3 regions of the Streptomyces chartreusis genome follow, and region 3 is predicted to be linked to each of the others. Evidence: riboswitches for the same ligand, from Rfam matches in the RefSeq annotation. Region 3 holds a riboswitch; each other region holds the start of a gene.
What was found. A riboswitch is a leader RNA that binds a small molecule or an ion and turns the genes downstream of it on or off. The one in region 3 is predicted to bind cobalamin.

Region 1 (5,826 bases), 4.9 Mb from region 3:
CCGCACCCTACTCGCGGCCGTTGAGCATTCAGCTACCTACCCCCCGGTAAGCGGAGTGACAAAGAAGACACAGGTTTTCCTTACCCTGCGGCCTCAACTACCGGTAAAAGTAGATCGTTTGAGCGGCGTCAGGGCTCCTGCCGCAGCCGCCGCCACACCGCCTTGGCCGCGTTGTGCCCCGACATGCCGTGCACGCCCGGTCCGGGCGGGGTCGCCGACGAGCAGATGAAGACCGCCGGGTGCGGGGTGGTGTACGGGAACAGCGACAGCTTGGGCCGCAGCAGGAGCTGGAGTCCGGACGCGGCGCCGGAGCCGATGTCGCCGCCGACGTAGTTGGCGTTGCGGACGGCGAGTTCGGCGGGGCCGGCCGTCGCGCGGGCGAGGACTCGGTCGCGGAACCCCGGGGCGAAGCGCTCCAGTTGGCGTTCGATGGCGTCCGTGAGATCACCGGTCCAGCCGTTCGGGACGTGTCCGTACGCCCAGAAGACCTGCTTGCCCTCGGGGGCGCGGGACGGGTCGACGACACCGGGCTGCACGGTGATCATGAACGGCTTGTCGGGCGCCCGGCCCTGCCGGGACGCGGCGCGCAGTGCGGCGTCGATCTCCGCGCTGTTCCCACCGATCTGCACGGTGCCGGCGCGGCGCGCTTCGGGCGCGGTCCACGGCACCGGGCCGTCCAGCGCGTAGTCGATCTTGAAGACGCCGGGGCCGTAGCGATAGCCCTCGTAGTAGTTGCCGAGGCCGGCGATGCGGGCCAGGGCGGTGGGCGAGGTGTCGAAGACGTACGCGCGCGCGGGCGGCAGGTCGTCGAGCCGCTTGACCTCGTAGTCGGTGTGGACGCTGCCGCCGAGGTCCTCCAGGTACGCGGTGAGCGCGTCGGAGATGGACTGGGAGCCGCCGCGGGCAAGGGGCCAGCCGCGGGCGTGCGCGGCGAGGGCGAAGACCAGGCCGATGGCGCCGGTGGCGAAGCCGCCGAGGGGGGCCATGACGTGCGCGACGAGACCGGCGAAGAGGGTCCTGGCCTGCTCGTCCTTGAAGCGCCGCATCAGCCAGGTGGACGGCGGCAGCCCGACCAGGCCGAACCGGGCGAGGGTGACCGGGTCGCGGGGCAGCGCGGTCAGCGGCAGGGACATGAAGTCGCGGGCCAGGGTGTCCCACTTGGGCAGGAACGGTTCGACGAGCCTGCGGTACGGTCCCGCGTCGCGCGGCCCGAAGGACGCCGCGGTCTCGGCGACGGACCGGGACAGCACGGCGGCGGTGCCGTCGGCGAAGGGGTGCGCCATCGGCAGGCCGGGGTGCAGCCACTCCAGGCCGTAGCGGTCCAGGGGCATGGTCCGGAACACGGGTGAGTTGATGCCGAGGGGGTGCGCGGCGGAGCACGGGTCGTGGCGGAAGCCGGGGAGGGTCAGCTCCTCCGTACGGGCGCCTCCGCCGACGGTGTCGCGTGCCTCGAACACGGCCACGGAGAAGCCGCGGCGGGCCAGCTCCACGGCAGCGGTCAGTCCGTTCGGCCCCGCACCCACCACGACCGCATCGAGCATCGACGGCACCTTCGGACTCCTTCGTCAGCCGACGGCCTTGAAGGATCAGGATATGCCGGGGCACCGACAGCGCAGGGCGCGGGCGGTACCGCCCGGTGGGCGCGGCCCAGGTCGGTCCTCACGCCCCGCCGGCCAGCAGCCCCGCCACCCGGCGAGCCGTCGCCGCGTCCCGTGCCGCCGTGAACGGCAGTGCGTTGCCGCCGGTGATCCGGAACGGCTCGCCCGTGCGGGTCAGGTGGGCGCCGCCCGCCTCCTCGACCAGGAGGATGCCCGCGGCGTGGTCCCAGGCGGCCTCCCAGCTGAACGCGGTCGCGTCCAACTCGCCCCGTGCGACGGCCAGATACTCCAGGCCCGCCGATCCGCAGGAGCGCGGCGCGATGCCGTCGGTCCACAGGCCGAGCAGGCCGCGCTTTTGGTCATCGGTCGTGTAGTCCGGGTGGGACGTGGCGATTTCGAGGTCGCGGCCGGGTTCCGGCGCGCCGGACCGCAGCCGTACGCCGTCGAGGTGGGCACCCTGGCCGCGCACCGCCGTGGCGAGTTGGTCGCGGGCCGGGGCGTAGGTCCAGGAGGCGAGCAGGACGCCGTGCCGGGCGAGCGCGACCAGCGTGCAGAAGCCGGTGTCGCCGTTCACGAACTGGCGGGTGCCGTCGACGGGGTCGATGATCCAGACCGGCGCGTCGCCGCGTATCGCCTCGTACGACGCCGGGTCGGCGTGCACGGCCTCCTCGCCGACCACGACCGAGCCGGGCAGGAGCGCGCCGAGGGCCCCGGTGAGGAACCGCTCGGCGAGCCGGTCGGCGTCGGTGACCAGGTCGTGCGGTCCGCTCTTCTGGTCGATCTCGTGCTCGGCGAGCTGCCGGAAGCGGGGCATGATCTCGGCCGCGGCCGCCTTGCGGACCGCTTCCTCCACGTCGGCCGAGTGCTGTGCGAGAAACTCTTCGATGGTTTCGTTGTATTCGATCACGCGTCAATAAGAACACGGCCCTCTGACAATCCCTGCCCGCCGGGTGACCGGCAGATGGCATCGACGTGAATATGAGGGGCCGATATCAGCAGGTCAGAAAGCTGAGACCGGTGTTCTCCTCAGCGCCCGACCGCGTATCCCTGCATCCCGCGCGGATTCGCCGCGGCCGACAGGACGCCGGTCTCCGGGTCCCGTGCCACCGCGCACAGCCGGCCCTCCGACCAGGCGTCACCGACGGTGACGTCATGACCGCGCCGCCGCAGCTCCTCCACCACCGCGGCGTCCGTCCGGGACTCCACGGTCACACTCCCGGGCCGCATCCCGCGCGGGTAGAAGGAGCCGGGGAAGCTGTCGTTGTGCCAGTTCGGGGCGTCGATCGCGCCCTGGAGGTCGAGGCCGCCGCGGACCGGGCCGCGCAGGGCGACCGCGAGGAGGAAGTGGAGCTGCCACTGGTCCTGCTGGTCCCCGCCGGGCGTGCCGAAGGCCATGACGGGCACGCCGTCGCGCAGGGCGACGGAGGGCGTGAGGGTGGTGCGGGGCCGCCGGCCCGGGGTCAGGGAGTTCGGCAGTCCCTCCTCCAGCCAGGTCATCTGGAGCCGGGTGCCGAGCGGGAAGCCCAGCTCGGGCACGACGGGGTTGGACTGGAGCCAGCCGCCGCTGGGGGTCGCCGCGATCATGTTGCCCCAGCGGTCGACGATGTCGATGTGGCAGGTGTCTCCCCGGGTCCCGCCGTCGGCGGCGACATCGGGCTCGCCCGGCACCGGGGACGTGGGGCTCTTGGCGACGGTCGGCTCCCCGGCGCCCGGCGCGTGGGAGCCGGGCCGGGCGGCGGCCGCCACGCGCGCGTGGGCGCACAGTCGCGGGTCACGCCCGCCGGGGCTGCCGGGCCGCAGCTCGTGCGAGGCCTTCTCGCCGATCAGCGCCCGCCGGGCGGCGTTGTACTCGTCCGACAGCAGGTCGGCCAGCGGCACCTCGGCCGCGTCGCCGTACCAGGCCTCCCGGTCGGCCATGGCCAGCTTGCAGCCCTCGATCAGCAGGTGGACGTAGTCGGCGGACCCGTACCGCGGCAGCTCGGGCGGGAGCAGCGCGAGCTGCTGGAGGAGGACGGGGCCCTGGCTCCAGGGGCCGGCCTTGCACACGGTCCAGCCGTTCCAGTCGTACCTCGCCGGCGCCTCGTAGGTCGCGGACCAGCCGGCGAGGTCGGCGGCCGTGAGCGTGCCGGAGTGCCGCTCGCCGCTGGTGTCCAGGGTCGGGCGGCCGGCCTGCCGTACGAGCGCGTCGGCGATGAAGCCGGAGCGCCACACCTCGCGCGCGGCCTCGATCTGCGCGATCCGGTCGCCGGCGTCCGCGACCTCGTGGAGCAGCCGCTTCCAGGTGGCGGCGAGGGCGGGGTTGCGGAACGGCTCCCCGGGGCGGGGCGCCCGGCCGCCCGGCAGATACACCTCGGCCGACGAGGTCCACTCCGTCTCGAACAGCTCCCGCACGGTCTCCACGGTCTCGCCGACCCGCTCCACGGGCGCGTGCCCGTGTTCGGCGTACTCGACGGCGTACCGCAGCACCTCCGCGAGCGGCTGGGTCCCGTGGTCCCGCAGCAGCAGCATCCAGGCGTCGAAGGCGCCGGGCACGGCGGCCGCCAGCGGCCCGGTCCCCGGCACCAGCTCCAGTCCGAGTTCCCGGTAGTGCGCGACGGTGGCCCCGGCCGGCGCCGGCCCCTGCCCGCACAGCACCCGTACCTCGCCGCCCGCCGGGGCGAGCAGGATCGGCACCTCCCCGGCCGGACCGTTCAGGTGCGGCTCGACCACGTGCAGCACGAACGCGCCCGCGACGGCGGCGTCGTACGCGTTGCCCCCGCGCTCCAGCACGGCCATCGCGGACTGCGAGGCGAGCCAGTGCGTGGAGGACACCATGCCGAAGGTGCCCTGGAGGGTGGGACGGGTGGTGAACATCGGGTCTCTCACCTCGCTGTCGCGCGGATCGGTCCTTCCGATCTTCAGGCACTCACTGTTCTGGCTTCAACCTTTTGGCGTCCGCGGCCCGCCGGGGCGGTGTGAAGGTGTAGAGGTCGAGCACGTCGGGGCAGGGCGCGACGCCGGGGCCGCCGGCCCGGACCCAGGTGATGATGTCCTCGGTGGCGTCGGGGTCGTTGACGAGGCCGAGCCAGACGGGGCGGGCGCCGGCCGCGCGGGCGGCGGCGGACGGCTGGACGACGATCACGTTGGCGTGTTCGCACACGTCGAGACAGTCGGAGACGCGCACGGGCACGTTCGCGGCGAGGCGAGCGGTCTGCTGCGCGTGGTCGACCCCGGTCACCTTCGGGGTGCCGCAGCAGCAGTCCCGGCAGACGACGACGCGAGACGGTGCGGCGGTGGGTGCCGGGGGTTCGGTGGGCGCGGGGCGGGAGGGGAGCACGGGCCTGCCTCGGGTGTCGGGGCTCGTACGCGGAGCCTGGCCTACGGACGTCCTCCCCGCCCGGGGGCGTGGAGGTGCCAGCAGGTCTTCGGACTCGGGTTCGTCCGGCCGGGGCGCCTTCCCGGTCTCCCAGTGGCGCGTGCCCCGCCCGTCCCCCTCACCGCTGCGCGTCAGTTCCGGATTCGCACCGGATTCCCTGGCCTCGGATGTGGCTCGACTGGCCCGCCGAGGCTATCAACTCCGCGCACCCCTCAACTCGTGCGCCCGGTCACGGGGTACGGCACGAAGGTGCTGGTGTTCTCGTCGATGCGCAGGGTCCGCCCGAGGGGCGGCGCCGCCCGCTGCGGGCAGTCGAGGCGTTCGCAGACGCGGCAGCCCATGCCGATCGGGGTGGCGGCGGAGGGGCTGGTGAGGTCGAGGCCGTCGGAGTAGACGAGCCGGTGGGCGTGCCGGATCTCGCAGCCGAGTCCGATGGCGTACGTCTTGCCGGGCTCGCCCCAGCCGCCGCGGTGCCGGGTGACCGCACGGGCGGCCCACAAGTACCTTTGTCCGTCCGGCATTTCGGCGACCTGCACATGGATCCGGCCGGGCGCGGCGAACGCCTCGTAGACGTTCCACAGCGGGCAGGTGCCGCCGCCCCGGGAGAAGTGGAACCCGGTCGCGGACTGCCGCTTGGACATGTTGCCTGCCCGGTCGACCCGCACGAAGGAGAAGGGCACTCCGCGCAGGCGCGGGCGCTGGAGGGTGCTGAGCCGGTGGCAGACGGTCTCGTAGCCGAGGCCGTGGCGGTCGGTGAGCCGCTCGATGTCGTAGCGGACCTCCTCGGCCGCCGCGTGGAAGGCGGTGTACGGCAGCACCAGCGCGGCGGCGAAGTAGTTGGCGACGCCGATGCGGGCCAGGGTGTGGGCGGGC
Region 2 (5,826 bases), 5.0 Mb from region 3:
TGCCGCCGCGGACGGCGAGCCGCCGCCGGTCGGCGGTGCCCTCGTCGGCGAGGGCGAGCGCGACGGCCGCGCAGTCCTCGACGTCGACCACGCCCCACTGCTCGCGCAGCCTGTTGCGGTACTCCCTGCCGTAGCCGCTGGAGCCGCCGTAGTCGACCTCGGCGACGCCGATGCCGCGGGAGGTGAAGTAGGCGATGGCCAGGTCCAGCACGAGGGGTGCCCGTGAGGTGGGGCCGCCGTGCGCCCAGACGACGTAGGGCGGCGGGGCGTCGCCTGGGGCCACGCAGCCCGGGTTGTGCGGCGGGTAGATGTGCGCGTGGATGTCCTGGCCGCCGGGTCCGGTGAAGGTGCGGATCTGCGGCTCGGGGTAGTAGGCGGGGTCCACCGCGTCGTCGTGCACGGCCCCGATCACCCGGGTGCGGCCGGTACTGGCGTCCAGCTCGACCACCTCGTAGGCGCTGCGCGGGCTCGCGCCGACGGCCACGACCCGCTCGCCGTACGCCGAGAGCGTGGGCGCGAACTCGGTCCAGGGGCCGGCCGCGTCGACGATCTCGCCGGTCTCCGGGTCGAGCACCCCGAGGGCCGTCGCGCCACGGCCGTGCACGACCGCGACGAGCCCGCTCGCCAACGGCGCGAACCAGCTCAGGCCGAGCTGCCACAGCGGTCCGCCGAACTCCTCCTCGCGGGGGCACAGCGGTACGCCGTCGCGGTAGAGGTTCCACCAGCCGCTGCGGTCGCTCGTGTACAGCAGCCGCCCGTCGGCCGACCAGTCGGCCTGGGCGATCGACTCCTGCGGTCCGCCCGCGACGGTCCGCGGGCTGCCGAGGGTGCCGTCCGCCGCGACGTCCGCGACCAGCAGTTCCGTGCCGTCCCACGGCATGTGCGGGTGGTCCCAGGTGAGCCACGCCGCCCGCCGCCCGTCGGGCGAGATCCGCGCGCCGGTGACGAACCGGCGTCCGTCGTCGGTCAGTTCGCGCACTGCGCCGCGGTCCCCGGCCGCCGAGCCGTCCAGCGGTACGGCGGCCAGGACACGTCGTACGTCGGTGGGTCCGGGGCCGGTGAACTCCTCCAGTACGCACCACACCTCGCCGAGGTCGAGCCGCAGCCGCGGCTCGACCCAGCGCAGTCCGCCGCCCACCTCGGAGACGGGGGTGAGGGGACGCGGCTCGCCGCCCTCCTCGTAGCGGTAGAGCCGCTGGTCGGCGAAGTCGACGAAGACGACGAGCGGCCGGCCGTCCGCGACGGCACCGGCCCACGGCTGTCCGCCGTACTCGATGACCCGGCTGCGTACGTTCCACGGGGCGGGCAGCACCGACTCCTCGCCGCCGTCGGTACGGCGCCGCACCAGCGTGTACCGGCCGCCCTCGGTGGGCCGCGCCTCGGTCCACCAGGCCTCCTCCCCCACGAAGCCCACGAAGTCGGGCCGCCCCTCGTGCGCCGCGGCGACGGCCGCGTCGATGGGCGAGGGCCAGGAACCGTACGCCAGCGTCCGCACTTTCTCCCCCAACTCCCCTAGGCCGTACGCAGAAAACGGTCGAGCACGCGTACGCCGAAGTGCAGTGCCTCGATGGGCACCCGCTCGTCGACGCCGTGGAACATGGCCCCGTAGTCGTAGCCCTCCGGCAGCTTCAGCGGTGAGAAGCCGTAACCGGTGATGCCGAGCCGTGAGAACTGCTTGGCGTCGGTGCCGCCGGGCATGCAGTACGGCACGACGTGCCCCTCGGGTGCGAACTCCTCGACGGCCGCGCGCATCCGGGCGTACGTCGGCGAGTCCACGGGCGACTGGAGGGCCACCTCGTGATGGTGGAACTCCCAGTTCACGTCAGGTCCGGTGAGCTGGTCAAGGGTGGCGCGGAACTCGTCCTCGTGACCCGGGAGATATCGGCCGTCGACATACGCGACGGCCTCCCCGGGGATGACGTTGACCTTGTAACCGGCCTCCAGCATGGTCGGGTTGGCGCTGTTGCGGACGGTCGCCTCGACCAGCCGGGCGGCCGGGCCGAGCTTCTCCAGCAGGCCGTCCACGTCGTCCAGGTCGGCGTCGAGGCCGTAGAGCGCGGCGAGTTCGGTGAGGGCCGCGCGGACGGTCGGGGTGAGCCTGAGCGGCCACTCGTGGGCGCCGATACGGGTGACAGCGGCGGCGAGGCGGGTGACGGCGTTCTCCCGGTTGGGCCGCGAGCCGTGCGCGGCACGCCCGTGGGCGGTGAGCTTGACCCAGCCGGTGCCGCGCTCGCCGGCGGCGAGGGGGTAGAGCTGTCGGCCGCTGCCGTCGTGGACGGTGAACGCCCCGGACTCGCTGATTCCCTCGGTGCAGCCCTCGAACAGCGCGGCGTGCCGGTCGGCGAGGAACCCGGAGCCGTCCTCGGCGCTGGCCTCCTCGTCGGCGGTGAACGCGATCACGACGTCCCGGCGGGGCCGTACGCCCTCGCGGGCCCAGGACCGCACGACGGCGAGGATCATCGCGTCCATGTTCTTCATGTCGACCGCGCCCCGGCCCCACACGACGCCGTCGCGGATCTCCCCGGAGAAGGGGTGCACGCTCCATTCGCCGGCCTGCGCGGGCACCACGTCCAGGTGACCGTGCACGAGGAGTGCGTCCGCCGACGGGTCGGTGCCCTCGATACGGGCGACGACGTTGGTCCGGCCCTCGGTGCGCTCCAGCAGGGCGGGTTCCAGGCCCGCCTCGGCCAGCCGCGCGGCCGCGTACTCGGCGGCGGGGCGCTCACGGCAGTCACCGCCGCCGCGGTTGGTCGTGTCGATGCGGATGAGGTCGGAGGTGAACGTGACGACTTCGTCCAGTGCCTGCCCGTCAGCCATACTGCTCCTCCACCGAGGCCGAGGCGATCGTGGTGACCGCCTTGAAGGTACGGATTCCCTCGTACATTCGCTCGCTGGTGTACGCCACCTTGCGCTCGCCGATACGTTCGACGCCGGGAACGACGGTGACGGCCATCGCGAGGTGTTCGGCGTCGAACTCGACGGCGACGGTGAACGGTCCCCCGCGCACCGGTTCGTGACGGACCGCCAGCCCGGCCGCCTCCTTTGCCGCGGCACGGATGTCGGCGGCGGTCCTGGCCGGCGTACGGCACACGGCGGCGTACCGCGAGACGTGGTCCTTGACGGCGACCTTCGGCGCCCCGGGCGCGTAGCCGAGCGCGTCCTCGCAGGCCAGGTCGTCGCCGGTGACCAGCACCACGGGGACGCCGTACTCTGCGACGACGTGCGCGTTCAGCAGGCCCTCGCTGGCCCGGACGTCGTTCAGCCACACCCCTGTGATCTGGTTCGCGAGGTAGGTGTGCGCGAGAACACCCTCCATGCCGGCGCCCGCGTGGTAGCCGACGAAGGCGATGCCGTCCACGTCGCCGTGCTGCACGCCCTCGACCATGGACAGCGTCTTGTGCCGGCCGGTGAGCATCTCGGCCCGCTCGTCGAGCCGTTCGAGCAGCAGATTGCGCATGGACCAGTGCGCCTCATTGATGAGGACGGCGTCGGCGCCGCCGTCGAAGAATCCCAGCACGGCGGCATCGACGTCCGAGGTGAACATCGCCCGGCAGCGCTCCCACTGGGGAGTCCCCGGAAGCACGTCGGCCGGCCAGGTCACACCGGTGGCGCCCTCCATGTCGGCGCTGATGAGGATCTTCATGCTCGATCACGTTACGCGCCCGGGAGGGAACCCGCCACGAAGCGGACGAACGCCGCTTTCACACCTTTGGGGTGTGCTTGTCAGCCACCCGCCAAGGGCACTAATGTCACCACGCCTTGGTGAACGGGAAATCCGGTGTGATGCCGGTGCGGCCCTCGCCACTGTGAATCGGGAAGTCCGGCTCCTGCCCTCGCGGGCAAGCCACTGGGTCCTTGTGACCCGGGAAGGCGGAGCACGGGCGGTGTCACCCGTCAGCCAGGAGACCGGCCAAGGCACGTCAACCATCCACGAGGTGCTGGAGAGGGTCTGCTGAGCCATGCACATAGCCGAGGGTTTTCTGCCCCCGGCGCACGCGGTCGCCTGGGGCGTCGCGTCCGCGCCGTTCGTCGTACACGGAGTACGGTCACTCACCCGTGAGGTCCGGGAGCATCCCGAGAGCACACTGCTGCTCGGCGCCTCCGGGGCCTTCACCTTCGTCCTTTCCGCCCTGAAGCTGCCGTCGGTGACCGGCAGCTGTTCGCATCCCACCGGCACGGGCCTGGGCGCCATCCTGTTCCGGCCGCCGATCATGGCGGTACTGGGCACCATCACGCTGCTGTTCCAGGCGCTGCTGCTCGCGCACGGCGGTCTGACCACGCTCGGCGCCAACGTCTTCTCGATGGCGATCGTCGGGCCCTGGGCCGGCTACGCGATCTACAAGCTGCTGCGGCGCTACGACGTGCCGCTGATGGTCGCCGTGTTCTTCGGCGCGTTCGTCGCGGACCTGTCGACCTACTGCGTGACCAGCGTCCAGCTGGCGCTCGCGTTCCCCGACCCGGGCAGCGGATTCGTGGGCGCGCTCGGCAAGTTCGGCTCCATCTTCGCCATCACCCAGATCCCGCTGGCGGTGAGCGAGGGCCTGCTGACGGTGCTCGTGATGCGGCTGCTGGTGCAGTCCAGCAAGGGCGAACTGACCCGGCTGGGCGTGCTCCTCGCCAGGAAGCAGTCCCGCAGCGAGACGGAGGCGGTGGCCCGATGAGCAGGAACACGAAGATCAACGTCCTGCTGCTGCTCGTGGTGGCCGCGCTCGCCGTGCTGCCGCTGGCACTCGGCCTGGGCGACCACAAGGAGGAGCCGTTCACCGGCGCCGACGGCGAGGCGGAGACGGCGATCACCGAGATCGAGCCGGACTACGAGCCCTGGTTCTCGCCGCTGTACGAGCCGCCGTCCGGTGAGATCGAGTCGGCCCTCTTCTCCCTCCAGGCGGCGCTGGGTGCCGGTGTCCTCGCCTACTACTTCGGGCTGCACCGGGGACGCAGGCAGGGCGAACAGCGGGCAATGGAGCGGGCCGGCGAGGAGGCGGCGGCCGGTGCCGCCGAGGAGTCGAAGGCCGACAGGGTCTGACACGTGCTGCCGATCGACGCGGCGGCGCACAGCAGTCGCTGGCGCCGCCGTCATCCCGTGGACAAGGCCGTGCTCGGGCTCGGTCTCACCGTGCTCGCGATCTCCCTGCCGCCCTGGCCGGGTGCCGCGTTGGTCCTTCTCACCGCGCTGACCGTGCTGCTGGGGCCGGCGGGCGTGCCCGGGCGGCGGCTGTGGCGGGCGTACCGCGTGCCGCTCGGTTTCTGTGTGACCGGCGCGGCCACGCTGCTGGTCCAGGTCGGCGGCGGGCAGGGCTTCGTGTCCCTCGCCGCCGACGGGCCGCTGCGCGCCGGTGAACTGCTGCTGCGCACCTCGGCGGCCTCGCTCGGGGTGCTGCTGTTCGCGTTCACCACGCCGATGTCGGACCTGCTGCCGCGGCTGGTGAAGGCGGGGGTGCCCGCACCCGTCGTGGACGTCGCGCTGGTGACGTACCGCATGAGTTTCCTGCTGCTCGACTCGATGCGCCGGGTGCGGGACGCGCAGGCGGCCCGGCTCGGGCACACCACCCGCGCCGCGACCTGGCGTTCGCTGGCCGGCCTCGGCGCGACCGCGTTCGTGCGGTCCTTCGACCGGGCCACCCGCCTGCACGCCGGGCTCGCCGGGCGCGGCTACGACGGCACCCTGCGCGTCCTGGTGCCCGAGGCGAAGGTCTCCGTCCGTTTCACGGCCGCGAGTTGCGCCCTGCTCGCAGCGCTGGCCGCTCTCACCCTCGTACTGGAAAGGGCCCTGCCATGAGCGAGCCCACCGCCCTCGTCGCGGGCCGGGACGCGACCCACGCCCAC
Region 3 (5,826 bases):
CGCGAGGGCGGCGACGACCCCGGCGAGGAGGACCGGGAGTCCGTAGGTGCCGCCGTCGGCGGTGAGCAGCCCGTACGTCCCGGCGCAGATGCCCAGCAGGCCGCCGAGGGTGAGCGCGGTGGTCGTACGGCGGACGCGGGGCGGGACGTCGGCGGTACGGCCGTAGCCGCGCGCGTCCATCGCGGCGGCGAGGGCGACCGACCGCTCCAACGCGCCCTCCAGGACCGGGAGCGCCACCTGGAGGAGGCCGCGGACGCCGGTGTCGGGCCGGCCGCGCAGCCGGCGGGCGGCACGCAGCCGCTGGACGTCGGCGATGAGATTGGGGGCGTAGGTGAGGGCGACGACGACCGCCACGCCGATCTCGTAGAGCGCGCCGGGCAGGGACTTGAGCAGGCGGGTGGGGTTGGCGAGGGAGTTCGCCGCGCCCACGCAGATGAGGAGCGTCGCCAGGCGCAGGCCGTCGTAGAAGGCGATGAGGACGGTCTCGACGGTGACCTTGCCGCCCAGGCGGATCCCCTGCGCCCAGTCGGGAAGGGGGATCTCGGGGAGGGTGACGATCACGTGCGTGCCGGGGAGCGGGGAGCCGAGGAGCACGGCGAAGACGAGCCGGATGAGGAGGACGGCCAGGGCCAGCTTGAAGAAGACGGAGTAGGAGCGGGCCCAGGGGGCGTTCGGGCGGCAGGTCGCCACGACGTACGCGGAGGTCACGATGAGGAGGGCGAGGAGGAGCGGGTTGGTGGTGCGGGTGGCGGCGGTACCGAGGGCGAGGGCCCAGAGCCACCAGGCGCCGGGGTGCAAGGGAGGGGCGGTAGCGCCCCGAAGGGGCGCGGGGAACTGCGCGATCAGCCACGACGGCGCCGCGGAGGACCAGCCCCCCGTCCGGGGCGCGGTGCGCTCAAGCATCCCCGCGCCGCCGTGCCTGCCAGACCGCCGCCGCCCCCAGCACCACCACCACGGCGATGCCCGCGACCAGGCCGAGCGAGAGCCCGCCGTCCGAGTCGCCCTCGGCCGCGCCGGCACTCCGCCCGGCCGCGGTCGGCTGCCCGGTCTCCCGGCCGCCGCCCGACACCTGATCGCCGCAGCCCTTCTGCGGATACCCGGTGATCGCGCACAACAGGGCGTTGGTGTCGTAGCGCAGGGGCTTGGCTACGGCCGCGAGGGCCTCGGCCGTGGTCGCGTCTGGAGCCACCCGGGCACAGGCCGTACGGCGGGCGGGGGGCGTCTCGCCGGACGGGGCGTCGGCCGCCGTACCGAAGTCGATGACCAGGGCGATCCGCTTCCTGCCGTCCTCGGCGGGCGTCCTGGCGCAGATCACCGCGAACTCGGCCGCGCCCCTGGGCCGTGTCGCGTCCTTCGAGTCCTCGCTCACGGCGAACCGGAAGCCCTGGACGTCGCCGTCGGAGGGGCGGGCGAGGGAGGGGCCCTGGGTGGCGTAGACCCAGGTGTCGCCCTGGCGCTCCCAGAAGGACCAGTAGCGGTAGCCGGCCGCCTGCGCGCCCTGGGCCGCGCCGGTCAGCAGGACCAGCGCGGCCAGGAGCGGGGCGAGCACGCGGCGGATCACGCCTGGGGGCCCTTCTTGCGGCCGCTCAGCAGGAAGCCGATGCCGATGCCGACGACGAGGAAGATGCCGACGTACCACCAGACCCCGAAGGGACTGTCGTCCTTCTTCTTCTCCTCATTCGTGGCCTTTGCCGCGGCCTGCGGGGCGGGGCCGGTGGCGTTGAGCTGCTCGACCAGGTCGGCGCCGCCGAAGTCGCGGGGGTCCGTGCCGGTGGCGTGGGCGGCGAGGATCAGCTGGGCGTAGGCGGCCGGGCCGCTCTGCTTCGCCCACTTCGCGGAGTTCTGCTCCAGCCAGCGCAGCGGCTTCTCGGCGGCGTCGGCACCGGAGAGGGCGGCCAGTGCGACGACCGCGTCGGCGGTGTTGCCGTAGTCGGGCTGGTCCTCGGCGCCGGGGAGGGTGGAGGTGAGGTGGCCGTCCTTGGCGAGGGCTTCGGTGAGGTGGGCGGCGCCGTTGACGGCGGCCTGCTGCGAGGACGGGTAGCCGCCGTCGGTGCAGTTCGCGGCGGGCGTCTCCTTGCCGGGGCTCACGACGAGGCCCTTGCCGAGCGAGCCGAGGACGCCGGCCGCGGTGGCGTCGGCGTTGGCGAGCAGCTTGCCCTTCTTGTCGGGCTGGAAGGCGAACGCGCCGCCGTCGTCGGCCTTGCAGGGCAGGGCGAGCTGCTTGAGGGCGTCGTAGGCCGACTGCCCGTCCTTGCGGACATCCGCGGGCTTCTCACCGGCGGCGGCGAGCGCACCGATCACCACGGAGGTGGAGTTGGTGTCGCTGGCCCCGCCCGGCATGTACCCCCAGCCGCCGTCCTTGTTCTGGACGGACTTCAGCCAGGTCACGGCCTTGGAGGTGGCGGCGTCGTGCCCGCCGAGCGCGACGAGCGCCTGGACGGCGGCGGCCGTGTTGTTGGTGTCGACGAGGGTCTTGGCATCGCAGTCGGCGGCGGCGTCGGCACGGTAGGGCGCGAAGGCGCCGTCCGCGCACTGCTGCGTGAGCAGCCAGTCCACGGCCTTCGGGGCGGGCTTCACCCCGACGGTGTCCTGGGCGAGCATCGCGAGCGACTGCCGCCAGACACCGTCGTAGGTGGGGTCGGTGGTGCCGTACAGCTCGGCGGGGTACGTGGGCTTCGCGGGCGCGGAGGGAGAGGAGTCGGCGGGTGACGCGGACGGGGAGGAGTCGGCGGCTATGGCCGGCGCGGCCGCGCCGATCACGACGGCGGCGGCCAGAACCGCGGCGCTGTGACGGACGTACATGATCGGCGGGTGCCCTTCCCTAAGGGGAACCGGGCAGCACAGGGGAGACCCCGGCGGCTCGGCTCCGTATACCTCGACGGTGCCGCACTCCGGCGGACTGCCGGGGCACGTGAGCCGGTCACTTCCCGTACGCGGCGATCCGGCTCACCGGCCTTCGACGACGACCGGTTCACGGTTGCGGGTCAGCGCCGGATTTGCACCGGCTTTCCCACGTACGGGTGTGATGACGACGGCGACACTCTACCCGGGGGTAGGTGGGGGGTGAGAGGGGGCTGGGGGCGGCGGAGGTGGTCCGGTGCCGAGGGAGGTCGAGGGCGGCCGGTTCGGCTGGATTTCGCCCATGGGTGTTGCAGGGGGTTGCCGAGCTTCGTGGTGAGCGTGTGCATGATCCTGGCCGGGAGGTCGGCCCCTCCTTGCGGACGGATCGGTATCGGCCGACGTCAGGATGCGAGGGGTGTCGGGCGGCCCCATCATGTGGGTACTGCCCTTGGACAGCGTGATCGCCGCCCTGGGGCGTCGCGATCACAGAAGTGTCAAACCAAACATGCATTTTGCGCCGAATGGCTATCGGTGTGGCTGGAATGACCTGCCGGAGGGTGGGAATCCTCTACCGTTTGGTCGGTGCGAGCGGCCCTTCGGGACGCGCAACCGTCACCCCATGACATTGCGTCTTTCGGAAAACCCTTGGTCCGTCGCGAATGACGGCTGGTTTGTGTGTCGACTGGCGCTCTGACGGGCGGGATGCTGATTCTCTGGGTCCTGCTCCGGGCGGCCGCGGCGCTGGCGACGGGAGGCACACCTGGTGTTGGGAAGTGTCAAGAGCGGCGATGGCAGGCTGCTCTTCTTCGAGACGTCGGGGGACCCGAAGGGCCACCCGGTGTTCTTGCTGCATGGCACTCCGGGCAGCAGGGTCGGGCCGCGTCCACGGACCAGCGTTCTCTACAAGCTGGGCATCCGGCTCATCTCCTATGACCGGCCGGGGTACGGGGAGTCGCAGCGGTTAAAAGGCCGCGCTGTGCGTCACGCCGCTGCGGATGTGGCGGCCATCGCCGACCAGCTGAATCTTGGACCGTTCTCCGTGCTGGGCCGTTCCGGTGGCGGGCCTCATGCGTTGGCGTGTGCGGCGCTGCTTCCGGACAGGGTCGCCAGTGCTGCCGTGCTGGTCAGCATCGCTCCTCCCGATGCAGACGGGCTCGACTGGTTCGAGGGGATGGCTCCGTCCAACGTCATCGCCTACAAGGCCGCCAAGGCGGCTCTCCGTGATGGATCCGAGGAGTGCCTGGAAAGACTCAAGGCCAACCTGGCCAGCAACGCGGATGCCATTCGTGACAAGCCGGAGTCACTGCTGGGGTTACTGACTCCGGAGATGCCCATGGCCGACAAGGCTGTCGTGGGACACGGTGGGATCAGAGGCCTGCTCCTAGCCAACTATGAGACCAGTGTGGTGCGTTCCTCGTTCGGGTGGCTCGACGACGTGCTGTCCTTCCGGCTGGACTGGGGCTTCGAGCCAGGCAAGATCGTCGAAGTCCCGCTGCTGCTGTGGCACGGTGAGCACGACACCTTCTCGCCCGTCGGGCACTTCCGATGGCTTGCCGAACGCATTCCCTCAGCGACTGCCGTGCTGAAGCCGGGGGCGGCTCACTTCGCCGCGCTGCCGGCCGTACCGGAAATACTCGCTTGGCTACGTGACCGTGCTCGCGAGCGCTTCGGGGCCGCCGTGTAGCGGGTTCCGGCAGCCCGTCCGTGCCCGCGACGGTGGTTAGCTGTGCTCGCCGAGGCCGGCGAGCACAGCGCAGATCAGATCGGGTGTGGGTCGAACTCCCAGCCCGACCGACTCCACTCGCGCAGGGCCAGAGCGCGGGGATGATCGGCCCCGAGCCGCGCAGTGATCGCGCCCAGCACTTCCTCGCGCAGCCGTTCGGCCGCTTCGCTCTCTCCCAACTCGTTCAGGACCACCGCAAGGTTGGCCGCGCATACCAGCGGGGCGGGGTGCTGGTCGTCGTTCAGGACATCGCGAAGCCGGTCCAGTACCTCCTCGTAGGTAGCGCGGGCCCGTCCACGCTGCCCCAGTGCGGCCTGGGCATTGGCCAGGTTCACCCGGCACATCAGGGTGAACGGGTGGTCGTCGTCGAAGATCGCCGCGAAGACCCTCGCGGCTTGCTCGGCGTGTGCCAGGGAGGAAGCCGCCTCGTTGGCCGTGTAGAGCAGCACGGCCAGGTTCGCGTAGCAGGCTGCTGTGTAGGGGTGTTGGTCCTGGAAGAACCGACGGCAGTCGTCCAGGACCCGGCGGGCCAGCTCGAGGGCCTCTTCGGTGCGACCCTGCGCGCCCAGGATCCCGGCCAGGCCCAGGTGGAGCAGCAACCGGTTGGGCGAGGCCGATCCTTCCTCGGAGGGAAGGTTGGACAGCACCGTGCGTGTCAGGTCCTCCGCTTCCTGGGCCCGGCCCATCTGGTGCAGGGCACCCGACAGAGCCTTGCCCGCGTTGATGGTGGTGGGAGCGGACGGGCCGAACTGCTGATGGGAGAGGCATTGGTCGTAGGTGCGCCGCAACGGAAGCTCGGATCCGGCGTAGTCGCCGCAGTCGAGCAGATCGCGGGCGTAACTGATGGTTGATGCCCGTGTGTAGGCATGTTCCGGGCCGAGGATCTTGTTCCGAGTCTCCATAGTCTTGCGGTCCAGCCTCAGAGCGTCCGTGTACTGCCCCAACACCCGTAGACACACCGCATAATTGTTGGCCGCCATGAGGCTGCGCGGATGGTCTTCGCCGAACAACTCCAGGAACTGCTCGTGGTTGAGCCGGTCGCGATCCAGCGCCTCGCTGTAGCGGCCCAGGCCGCGCAGGTCGGCAGCCACTCCGCCGGACGTCATGAGGATGTGGAGGTCGTGCGGGCTGTCCAGGGCCGCTTCCTGGCGGTGCAGTACGTCCATGTCCAGCTCCAGGGCCTCTTGGTATCTGCCCTGGGCACGAAGGATGTTGGCGATCTGGAAGCCCATGTGCAGCACCCAGCGCTCGTCGGGTCCGCT

Region 1: it holds a riboswitch for cobalamin, as region 3 does, so the genes downstream of both, CP983_RS08490 ((2Fe-2S) ferredoxin domain-containing protein) here and CP983_RS30500 (SCO2321 family membrane protein) in region 3, are expected to answer to the same signal.
Region 2: it holds a riboswitch for cobalamin, as region 3 does, so the genes downstream of both, CP983_RS08150 (energy-coupling factor ABC transporter permease) here and CP983_RS30500 (SCO2321 family membrane protein) in region 3, are expected to answer to the same signal.

The regions. Positions count from the first base shown of each region.
Region 1 covers NZ_CP023689.1:2,030,848-2,036,673, forward strand. The annotation lists gene CP983_RS08475 (phytoene desaturase family protein) at 129-1,541, opposite strand; gene CP983_RS08480 (inositol monophosphatase family protein) at 1,660-2,505, opposite strand; gene CP983_RS08485 (gamma-glutamyltransferase family protein) at 2,625-4,451, opposite strand; gene CP983_RS08490 ((2Fe-2S) ferredoxin domain-containing protein) at 4,504-4,914, opposite strand; cobalamin riboswitch at 4,977-5,151, opposite strand; gene CP983_RS08495 (short-chain fatty acyl-CoA regulator family protein) at 5,166-5,826, opposite strand, start outside.
Region 2 covers NZ_CP023689.1:1,954,755-1,960,580, forward strand. The annotation lists gene CP983_RS08135 (LpqB family beta-propeller domain-containing protein) at 1-1,495, opposite strand, end outside; gene CP983_RS08140 (M20/M25/M40 family metallo-hydrolase) at 1,513-2,817, opposite strand; gene CP983_RS08145 (M55 family metallopeptidase) at 2,810-3,643, opposite strand; cobalamin riboswitch at 3,744-3,929, shown strand; gene CP983_RS08150 (energy-coupling factor ABC transporter permease) at 3,960-4,661, shown strand; gene CP983_RS08155 (energy-coupling factor ABC transporter substrate-binding protein) at 4,658-5,026, shown strand; gene cbiQ (cobalt ECF transporter T component CbiQ) at 5,030-5,779, shown strand; gene CP983_RS43915 (hypothetical protein) at 5,776-5,826, shown strand, end outside.
Region 3 covers NZ_CP023689.1:6,931,490-6,937,315, forward strand. The annotation lists gene CP983_RS30490 (energy-coupling factor transporter transmembrane component T) at 1-903, opposite strand, end outside; gene CP983_RS30495 (SCO2322 family protein) at 896-1,561, opposite strand; gene CP983_RS30500 (SCO2321 family membrane protein) at 1,558-2,802, opposite strand; adenosylcobalamin-variant (AdoCbl-variant) riboswitch at 2,927-3,021, opposite strand; gene CP983_RS30505 (alpha/beta fold hydrolase) at 3,605-4,525, shown strand; gene fxsT (FxSxx-COOH system tetratricopeptide repeat protein) at 4,600-5,826, opposite strand, start outside.